One region of the Streptosporangium sp. 'caverna' genome, then DNA from elsewhere that is predicted to be linked to it. Evidence: riboswitches for the same ligand, from Rfam matches in the RefSeq annotation. Region 1 holds a riboswitch; each other region holds the start of a gene.
What was found. Region 1 has a riboswitch for cyclic di-AMP ahead of DKM19_RS20470 (hypothetical protein). Riboswitches for the same ligand answer to the same signal wherever they lie in the genome.

Region 1 (2,193 bases):
TCGAGGTGTCCACGACGAACATCAGCTGCGTCAGCACCAGGATCACCACGGCCGGCGTCACCGAGCCACGCCGAACGCTCACCATCGCATCCGCCGGCGGCGCCGGCGCGGTATCGGGCCCACCCGCCGGGGCGGTGGGCAAGTTGCCTCGGGTCATCACACCTCTCCTGTCCTGCGTCATCGCCCGCATCGGGGCGCCTGTGACATGGTCAGGCCGCCTGAACCGACACGCAAAGATTCTTGCTGCGGTGGCAAGGTAGGGGCATGGATGAAGAGATCGCATCGACGATGGCGGCGGTCGGACCCCGACTGAAAGGGCTGCGCACTCAGCGCAACCTGTCGCTGACCTCGCTGGCACAGTCCACCGGGATCTCCCTGAGCACGCTCTCCCGCCTGGAAACCGGTCAGCGCCGCCCCACCCTGGAACTTCTGCTCCCCCTGGCGCGCGAGCTGCGCGTGGACATCGGCGAACTCATCGGGGCGCCGCAGACCGGAGATCCCCGCCTGCACCTCAAGCCCGTCACCCGCCACGGCATGACCATGCTGCCCCTCACCCGACGAGCAGGAAGCCTGCAAGCCTACAAACTGATCATCTCGCCCAGGATGCGCTCACCCGAGCCCGAGCAGTCCAGCCACGAGGGATACGAATGGATCTACGTCCTCGACGGCCGCCTACGCCTGGTCCTGGGCGACAACGACCTGATCATGGGCCCCGGAGAGGCCGCCGAATTCGACACCCGCACCCCCCACTGGTTCGGCAACGCCGACGAGAACCCCGTCGAGATCCTCAGTCTCCTGGGCCATCAGGGAGAGCGAGCACACCTGCGCGCCCGGACCGTACGGTCCGAGGGCACCGCAGCAGGTGCCGAGTGACACACGCACACCGGGCAAGGCCGCTACGGACGTGCGAGTCGGTACAGAATCGCCCGTGAGACCAGCCGTCTTCGTCCAGCCGTGTCGGTCGTCGTCTCCGGCGGCGCCTGGGTCACAAGGGGGCGCAGGCCCTGGCCGGGGCCGTTAGCGGTGATGTCGAACCGGTAGCGGCCCAGGAAGGTGATGTGCGCTGCCTGGCTCACCGGTGGCAGTGGAAGTCGCAGGGGCCGTATGGAACGGCGGCCCAGACGCGGCAAGGCCCTACGCCTATCCAACAATGATCACGAGTTGATCACTCTTTAGTTGCGTATTGGGTTCACATGACCTTCGGTTTGCCGTTAAGCTCCATTTTGCCTCGGCCGTAACGGTCGATATGCCTAATTCCGGGCGCCTGCCCTGGGAACCGGGGACCCATCGCACCCGGGGTGAATCCACTTCGGTGGAAGGGCTTTCCCTCTAGCCCGAACCCGTCAGCTAACCCGGTCGGCAGAAGAGAGGAGAGTACGTGGCGGTCACGTCCCTCACGTTCCGTCGTCATGCAACCATCGCGGTCGGTGTTCTCACCGCGGTCGCGATTGCGCTGGGCCCCGCGAACGCGGGTCTCGCGGCCCCCAAACCAACCGAGACCGAGCTCCGGGCCGACCTGGCCAAGCTCAACAAAAAAGTCGACATGCTGATCGAGGCCTACGCGGCCAAACGCGAGTCCCTTAAAAAAGCGCAGCAGGCTGAGGCGGTCGCCAAGGAAGACCTGAGCAAGATCGAGGCGGTCTACGCCGAGATCGAGAAAGAGGCCGGCTCCATCGCTCAGCTTCGCTACCAGAGCAGCGCGGGAAACCTGCCCACGTTGCTGTCCACCCCCGACCTGGGCGGCGCCGCGGTGATGGAGCAGCTCACCGCCGAGCAAGGTGCTTCCCTGCAGCGCTTCGCCGACAGTCTGGAGCGCAAGAAAAAGGCCGCGGAGACGGCTGCCCGGCTCGCCGAGAACATCGGTGAGGAGGTCAAGGAGGTGCAGTCTCAGCGCGACGGAGCCGAGGGCCTGATCCGCGACATCAAGCACAAACTCGACCAGCTCGTCCCCACCGGTTCCGGCCGCCTCCCCGACGGAAGCTGGGCTCCCCAGCTCCCCACCGGCAGCGACAACATCACCGACCGCACCCGGATCATGCGCGAAGCCGTCAGGAAACGCTTCGACCTGCCCTACACGGTCGGCTGTTACCGGGCCGAGAACGACGGCGGCGAACACCCGCTCGGCCGCGCCTGCGACTTCATGATGAGCACCGGCGGCTCCATGCCCTCGGCGGCCCACGTCAAGCTCGGTGA
Region 2 (2,193 bases), 3.9 Mb from region 1:
CCGGCTGACCGGGGATTCCATCGAACCATGGGCTTGCGCGGAAGTGATCAGCACCGTCGAGAGAAGGGCCGGCGCACTGGCGGCCGCGGCGATCAAAGCGATCTTACGCTTGTTCATCAGACTGTCTCCCCCGGGGGTGGAAAGGAAGAAATCGCACTTCAAGGCGATGATCGTCGGTCAACTATTAGGTAACTTTACTAATAGTTTCACCGAAGTTAACGCCCGCGAGCAAGATGGTCAAGGTCTGCCCGGTAAGGGTTCCTTGACGATTGCAGGTAGATCTTCTGGGGCTTTCGTGGCTTTTGCTTTGCTTTGTCCGTTTGGGTCGGTAGTGTCCCATTTACCGGTTGGCGACCTGCCCTTCATCGGAAGGAGCGGCCAGCCGCGTCGAATCCCAAGGTCAGTAGGGCCTCGGGAGCCGGGGGCCCACTTCTTGGGGTGAATCCGCCGCGAACGTGCGGCGGTAGGGCAACTCCACCGCCCGAACCCGTCAGCTAACCCGGTAGACGAGATGGAGAGGAGATCCCTATGGATCACCGCGTCATGTTCGTACCGGTGCATCTTCCGTTCGTGTCGATCGTCTAGCACCTCCGCCGCACCTGATAGCGGTGTCCTCCCGCACGTGCTCCGCGTAGCGCCCGGTTGATCCGGCTACGTCCTCCCGTTCTGTGAGCGCGTCTCCGCCAGTGCCTCCTCCCCGTGTGTCGCACGCGGCTGCCCCATTCCCTCGCGAAAGAGGCTCTTCCATGCGTTTCTCCCTCAGTCCGCATAAGAACCGTCTCGCCGCTGCCACCCTCCTTGGCGCGAGCATCCTGACCTCCGCCGGTGTCGCCTCGGCGCTCCCTGCCTCCGCGTACTGCGCGGACGCGATCCCCACCTCGGCATCCCCCGCCGTGGCGGGTCTCGCACCGGCGAGCCTCGACGTACCGGCGGGCCTCAGCGCACCGACGGGCCTCAAGGCGTCGAGCCCCACCCCCAAGCCCGATTCCGACGTCCCCCTCCTCAAGGGTTCGACCAAGGCCTCCTACTTCTGGGACGACGCCTCCGGCCGCGCCGGGGACACCGGCCTGCCCGCGAGCGGCAAGCCGATGCAGAAGGGCATGATCGCCAGCCCGAGCTGGCCGCTGTTCACCGAGGGCTACATCATCTACAAGGGCAAGAAGGCCCCCTTTTTCGTCGGCGACCGCGGCCCCGGCACGCCCTCCAGCAGCGGAATCATGATCGACATCGACGCCAAGACCTTCGCCGACCTGACCGGCGGCACGTTCAACTCCAACACGCTCGCCGTGGAGGGCAACGGAGGCCTGGGCCACATCGACGTCCAGTACGTGGTCACCAAGTGGGGCGACGGCGTGGGCAAGAAGAACTACCCCATGGCGTTCTCCACCGGCGCGTGGAGCCGCAAGGACAACAACCCCGCCACGCCCCCGAAGGTCGACGTCGTCAACGACTGACCAGCGGCCCAACCGGGCCGGGCGCCTACGACGCCGGACTCCCGCTCTTGTCCTCGTTTCTACCGAATGACATTCTGTTCCGCAGGATCGGCAGGACATTCGCGGGACCCAGCACGGTAGGAGTGCCATGACTCAGCGCGCCTCGGCGAACGGCATCGAGATCGCTTACGACACCTTCGGCTCCCCCCGGGGCCGCCCGCTTCTCCTGGTCATGGGACTCGGCTCCCAGATGATCCACTGGGACGAGGAGTTCTGCGGGGTCCTCGCCGACGCGGGACACCATGTCGTACGGTTCGACAATCGCGACGTCGGTGAGAGCACCCATCTCCACGACGCGGGCACCCCCGTTTTCGGCGAGAACATGCAGGCCCCCTACCTGCTGGACGACATGGCCGACGACGCCGCGGGGCTGCTGGACGCGCTCGGCTGGGAGTCGGCCCACGTGGTCGGCGCCTCGATGGGCGGCATGATCGCTCAGTTGCTGGCGATCCGCCACCCGAACCGGGTGCACAGCCTCACCTCGATCATGTCCACTCCGAGCCCGGAGGCCGCCCGGCCCACCCAGGCGGCGATGGCGGCGCTCATGGCGCCCCCCGCGTCCGACCGCGAGACCGCGATCCAGCGGGCGCTGGCCACCTGGGAGGTCATCGGCTCCCCGGGATATCCGCTCGACCGTGAGCGGACCACCAGGCTCGCCGGGCTGAGCTACGACCGGTCCTTCGATCCCGCCGGATCGGCC
Region 3 (2,193 bases), 4.4 Mb from region 1:
GACCAGCGTCAGCTTCTTGCGGGGGCGGCCGGCCGCCTTCTCGAAGGCGTAGCGGACGACCCGTTCGACGCCGTGGGCGGTGTTCAGCGACTCCTGGGTGGCGATCTCGTGGGGCGTGCCACGGCGCATCACGCCGCCGGTCCCCGCGTACAGCCCCTCGGTGCCCTCGCGGACCACGATCATGTCGATGTCCTCGGGACGGGCCTTGCCCAGCGGGGTCTCCACGCCGGGGAAGAGCTTGACCGGGCGGAGGTTCACGTAGTGGTCGAGCTGGAAGCGGAGCTTGAGCAGTAGATCGCGCTCCAGGACGCCCGGGGGCACGCTGGGGTCGCCGACCGCGCCGAGCAGGATCGCGTCATATCCGCGCAGCTCATCCAGAACCGAGTCGGGCAGGGTCTCACCGGTCTCGTGATACCGCTTGGCGCCGAGATCGTAGGTGGTGGTCTCCACCTTCGTGCCGACCGCTTCCAGGACCTTCAGGCCCTCGGTGACGACTTCGGTCCCGATCCCGTCTCCGGGGATGACGGCCAGGCGAATGTTACGCGAATCCATGAACGCACCCTACCGGTCCCGTCTCGGTGATCGAACAACGATCTCATTCTGCGGACAGATTCGAGCGTACGACACGCCTGATCGTTTTGTCCATCTTTGCGAGGTATTGACCGTTTCGTTGACTTTCGTTATGGTCCTCAGCATTCGTATCGACGCCTAATTCGCGCAGGTCATCCCCTATATCGGTCTGCGCGGAGCCGGGGAACCACTTTTTCGGGATCCACGGGACATCGAGAACACTCGCTCCACCCCCGGAGCCGTTCCCGCTGTCTCATGCGATTCCTTGGGGCGAATCGGCGCATCCCTCGCGCCGTAGGGCGGCCTCCACGCCCGAGTCCGACAGCTCACCCGGCCGGCCTTATGGAAGGAACCATTTTGTCCGGCATGACCTACCCCCGTGTCCTGTCGCTGTTCGTGGCCGGCGCCGCCGTGTTCGCGACTCCGGCCGTCGCTCTGGCCGACTCCTCCCCCCTGGCCGACGCCTCTCTCACCGGGTCCTCCTTTCCCGTCACCCGGGGCGAGGCCCCCGTCCCGCCTCCCGGGCCGGCGGCTCCCGGCGCGGCGGCTCCCAGCCTGACGATCCCCGGCCTGGCGGCTCCCGGCTCGGCCGCTCCCGCTCCGGCGGCTCCCAGCCCGGCAACGCCCGGCACCTCCGGCGCACACGGCACCTCCGGTGCGCCCGGCACCGTCGAGCCCTCACCGGCGCCCGCGACCGAACAAGCCCCCGCCCCGGCTCCCAAGCCCCCCAAGCCTCCCAAGCCCGCCTGGCAGAAGGCCGTGAAGTGGGCCATGTCCAAGCGCGGCACGCCCTACGTCTGGGGCGGCACCGGCCACGGCGGCTTCGACTGCTCCGGCCTGGTGCTCCGCGCCTACGGGGCCGCCGGGATCAAGCTGCCCCGCGTCACCAACGACCAGTACAACGCGTTCTCCAAGAAGATCGCCTGGAAGGACCTCCAGCCGGGCGACCTGGTCTTCTTCAGCGGCCTCGACCACGTCGGCATGGTCAGCAAGCCGGGCTACATGGTCAACGCCCCGCACACCGGCGACGTGGTCAAGGTGGAGAAGCTCGACGCGGGGCGTCGCGCCTCCTTCGCCGGCGCCGTCCGCCCCGACCCCAAGGGGGTCAAGGCCGCGATCGAGGCCGGCACGCTGAGCGCCGGCTGAGCCTCCCGGCCCTCATCGTCCGAGGCGCCCCGATCGGCGCGTGGCGTCTCGGACGCCCGGTCCGCGCACGGCGACCACCGGCAGCGCCGACCACCGCACCCACGTGCTTCGGACGCCCGGGTCCGCGCATGGCGACCCCGGGCATCCGTCATCAAGCCGGTGCACGGCGTTCCGGTCGCCGGCGTCGGGCCGGCGCACGACTCCCGGGCGCCCGTCATCGGGTCTGCGTACGGCGAGCCGACACCCGCCGGCTTCCCCCCGTGGGCTCGCGACCGCGGGGGGAGGCCGAGGTCAGGCGCGGCGGCCGGTGAAGATGACATCCCAGGCGCGGCCCAGCGCACGGGTGACGGCGCCCAGCAGGACTCCGCTGTCGCCCAGCGTGCTCGCCACCACGGTGGGGCGCAGCGGTCCGAGTTCGGCGATCCTGGCGGTGATGGAGTCGCCGAGCAGGTCGAGGTTGCGGCCGACGCCGCCGGC
Region 4 (2,193 bases), 5.5 Mb from region 1:
GACGAGCTGGAGGACGGTCTGGACCGGGCCGTGGCCGCCACCACGCTCGGAGTCTCCAGGCGGCCCAGATGGTGGCGGGCGGTCGGGCTGGCGCAGTGGCTGGTGCTCGCGGCCATGATCGCGGGCGGGGTATGGCTGCTCGGCCTGGTCGGAATGGACTATCTGCGGCTTCCGCAGCCGTTCCTGCCGACCGTGGGCGATCTGCCCTGGCCCACCTTCCTGCTGATCGGCGGCGTCCTCCTCGGGCTGGTGATCGCGTTGCTCTCCCGGGTGGCGGCCTGGCTCGGTGGCCGGCGCCGCGCGCGCAGAGCGGCCAAGGCGCTCCGCGCGAGCGTTGATCAGGTCGCCCGCGAGCTCGTGCTGGAACCCGTGGACGGGGAGCTGTCCAGATATCGCCGGTTCGTCGAGGCGATCACGGTGGCCCGGGACGGGGGCTGAACGGCCCGGGTTCCCGGCTTTCTGCCGCCGTGCCTGCGGTACCGGATTCACCACTCGACAAAAGGAGGTCGACCGCCCAGCTCGGAAAGCCGGCCGCGGCAGCGGTGGTCGGCATCAACATGTTCTCGTGACGGGAACGGGCGGTTCCCTGCCACGTCCGGCGCCCTTGACGGCGTCTCTGACCTGGTCGTACAGGACTCACACGTATCTGGTGACACGCTCGTATCTGGTGACACCCTTGGCCTCGGCATCTCAAGGCCGAATGGGGCTTTCCGAGGCCCCGAACCCACCTGCCAAAGGTAAAAGATTTGTTCATCAAAGGCCTATGCCGTAAGGGATTTCGTTAGGCCGACATGACGATGCCTTGCATCATTCGACTCTCATCGCTTACCTTCGGGATCTCGGGCATACGTATATCCAGCCAAGTTATGGCCTCAGCCAAATTGTGGCGCGGATAGTGCTCTGATCATTACCGAGACCGTGGTCTCGTCCCGCAGAGATTTCCGTCGCGGGATGAGCGCGGCTGCCGAGTCCGTGCGTTCACGGAGCCGGGGACCCAATCTTCTGGGGTGAATCGCGGCCCATTCCACATGGCGTCGTGTAGGGCACTTCCACGCCCGAACCCGTCAGCTAACCCGGTAGGCGGCATGGAAGCAAGGAGTTGATCCCCGCATGTCCAAATATCGTTTTCCCCGTCCCCTCATGTCCGCGATGGGTGCGACCGTTGTCGCCGGCGCGGTTCTCGCCGCCAGCCCTGCCCTGGCCTCCAGCCTTTCCGCGACGACCGTGAGCGGTGCCGTTCAGACTTCGGCCAGGGCGCTCACCGCGCCGGTCAACCTGGGGCAGACCGCCTCCCTCAGCGGGGCCCGCGCCGAGGTGTCGACCTACGGCCAGGATGTCTCCAATTACCAGGCGGACCATGACTGGGATGCCAGCCCGGCCAAATTCGGCATCGTCAAGGCCACCGAGGGACTGGATTTTCGCGACAAGGCATTTGCCCGGCACTGGAGCCAGCTGGCCAAGAAGGGCATCGTGCGCGGCGCCTATCACTTTGCTCATCCCGCCAACAACCCGATCGCCGAGGCTGACTTCTTCCTCGCGGTGGTGAACCAGCAGCCCGCCAAGCCCGGCGATCTGCTGGCACTGGATCTGGAGACCACCGACGGCAGGTCCGTCAGTGAGGTCAACGCCTGGGCCAAGGCCTGGCTTGCCCGTGTCCAGGCCAAGACCGGCGTCAAGCCGATGGTCTACAGCAGCTGGAACTTCGCCAACACCTACGGCGCAGGCCTGGCCCAGTATCCCCTCTGGGTGGCCTTCTACAGCGGTGGCATCGTCACCCCGCCCGCCGACTGGAAGTCCTGGGCCATTCACCAGTATTCCGAAACCCCCATCGACCAGGACATCTCCACGCTGACTCCCGATCAGCTGCGCGCCCTCGGCCGCCCCGCCTGAGGTGTCCGCCGCCACGACATCCTTCAGGCCCTCTCCTCGGGCCGGATCGAGAGGATCAGGTCCGCGACCTTTTCCGGGTGCTCGCGCTTGACCGTCCGAAGGTCGAAGCCGTTCCACAGGGACACCAGGTAGCAGCCGGAACGCGCCCCCACGGTCACCGTGGCGAACACCCATCCCGCGCCGCTGTGGACGATCAGCTCGGGGGCGTATCGCCTGCTCTCCCCCAGCGGATGGAGACCGCCGGTCCCGAGCAGCCTGAGGCCGATCGTGTGGGCGGCGTAGGCGCGAACTCCCCGGGCCTTC

Region 2: it holds a riboswitch for cyclic di-AMP, as region 1 does, so the genes downstream of both, DKM19_RS53125 (hypothetical protein) here and DKM19_RS20470 (hypothetical protein) in region 1, are expected to answer to the same signal.
Region 3: it holds a riboswitch for cyclic di-AMP, as region 1 does, so the genes downstream of both, DKM19_RS39000 (C40 family peptidase) here and DKM19_RS20470 (hypothetical protein) in region 1, are expected to answer to the same signal.
Region 4: it holds a riboswitch for cyclic di-AMP, as region 1 does, so the genes downstream of both, DKM19_RS43735 (glycoside hydrolase family 25 protein) here and DKM19_RS20470 (hypothetical protein) in region 1, are expected to answer to the same signal.

Annotation. Positions count from the first base shown of each region.
Region 1 is NZ_CP029711.1:4,634,059-4,636,251, reverse strand. Features, by position in the region: gene DKM19_RS20480 (MFS transporter) at 1-82, opposite strand, end outside; gene DKM19_RS20475 (helix-turn-helix domain-containing protein) at 265-873, shown strand; cyclic di-AMP (ydaO/yuaA leader) riboswitch at 1,238-1,377, shown strand; gene DKM19_RS20470 (hypothetical protein) at 1,379-2,193, shown strand, end outside.
Region 2 is NZ_CP029711.1:8,556,737-8,558,929, reverse strand. Features, by position in the region: gene DKM19_RS52825 (lytic polysaccharide monooxygenase) at 1-117, opposite strand, end outside; cyclic di-AMP (ydaO/yuaA leader) riboswitch at 376-524, shown strand; gene DKM19_RS53125 (hypothetical protein) at 747-1,454, shown strand; gene DKM19_RS36900 (alpha/beta fold hydrolase) at 1,582-2,193, shown strand, end outside.
Region 3 is NZ_CP029711.1:9,065,213-9,067,405, forward strand. Features, by position in the region: gene DKM19_RS38995 (3-isopropylmalate dehydrogenase) at 1-552, opposite strand, end outside; cyclic di-AMP (ydaO/yuaA leader) riboswitch at 711-925, shown strand; gene DKM19_RS39000 (C40 family peptidase) at 937-1,716, shown strand; gene DKM19_RS39005 (ROK family transcriptional regulator) at 2,008-2,193, opposite strand, start outside.
Region 4 is NZ_CP029711.1:10,125,002-10,127,194, reverse strand. Features, by position in the region: gene DKM19_RS43740 (GTPase family protein) at 1-438, shown strand, start outside; cyclic di-AMP (ydaO/yuaA leader) riboswitch at 953-1,098, shown strand; gene DKM19_RS43735 (glycoside hydrolase family 25 protein) at 1,111-1,890, shown strand; gene DKM19_RS43730 (hypothetical protein) at 1,914-2,193, opposite strand, start outside.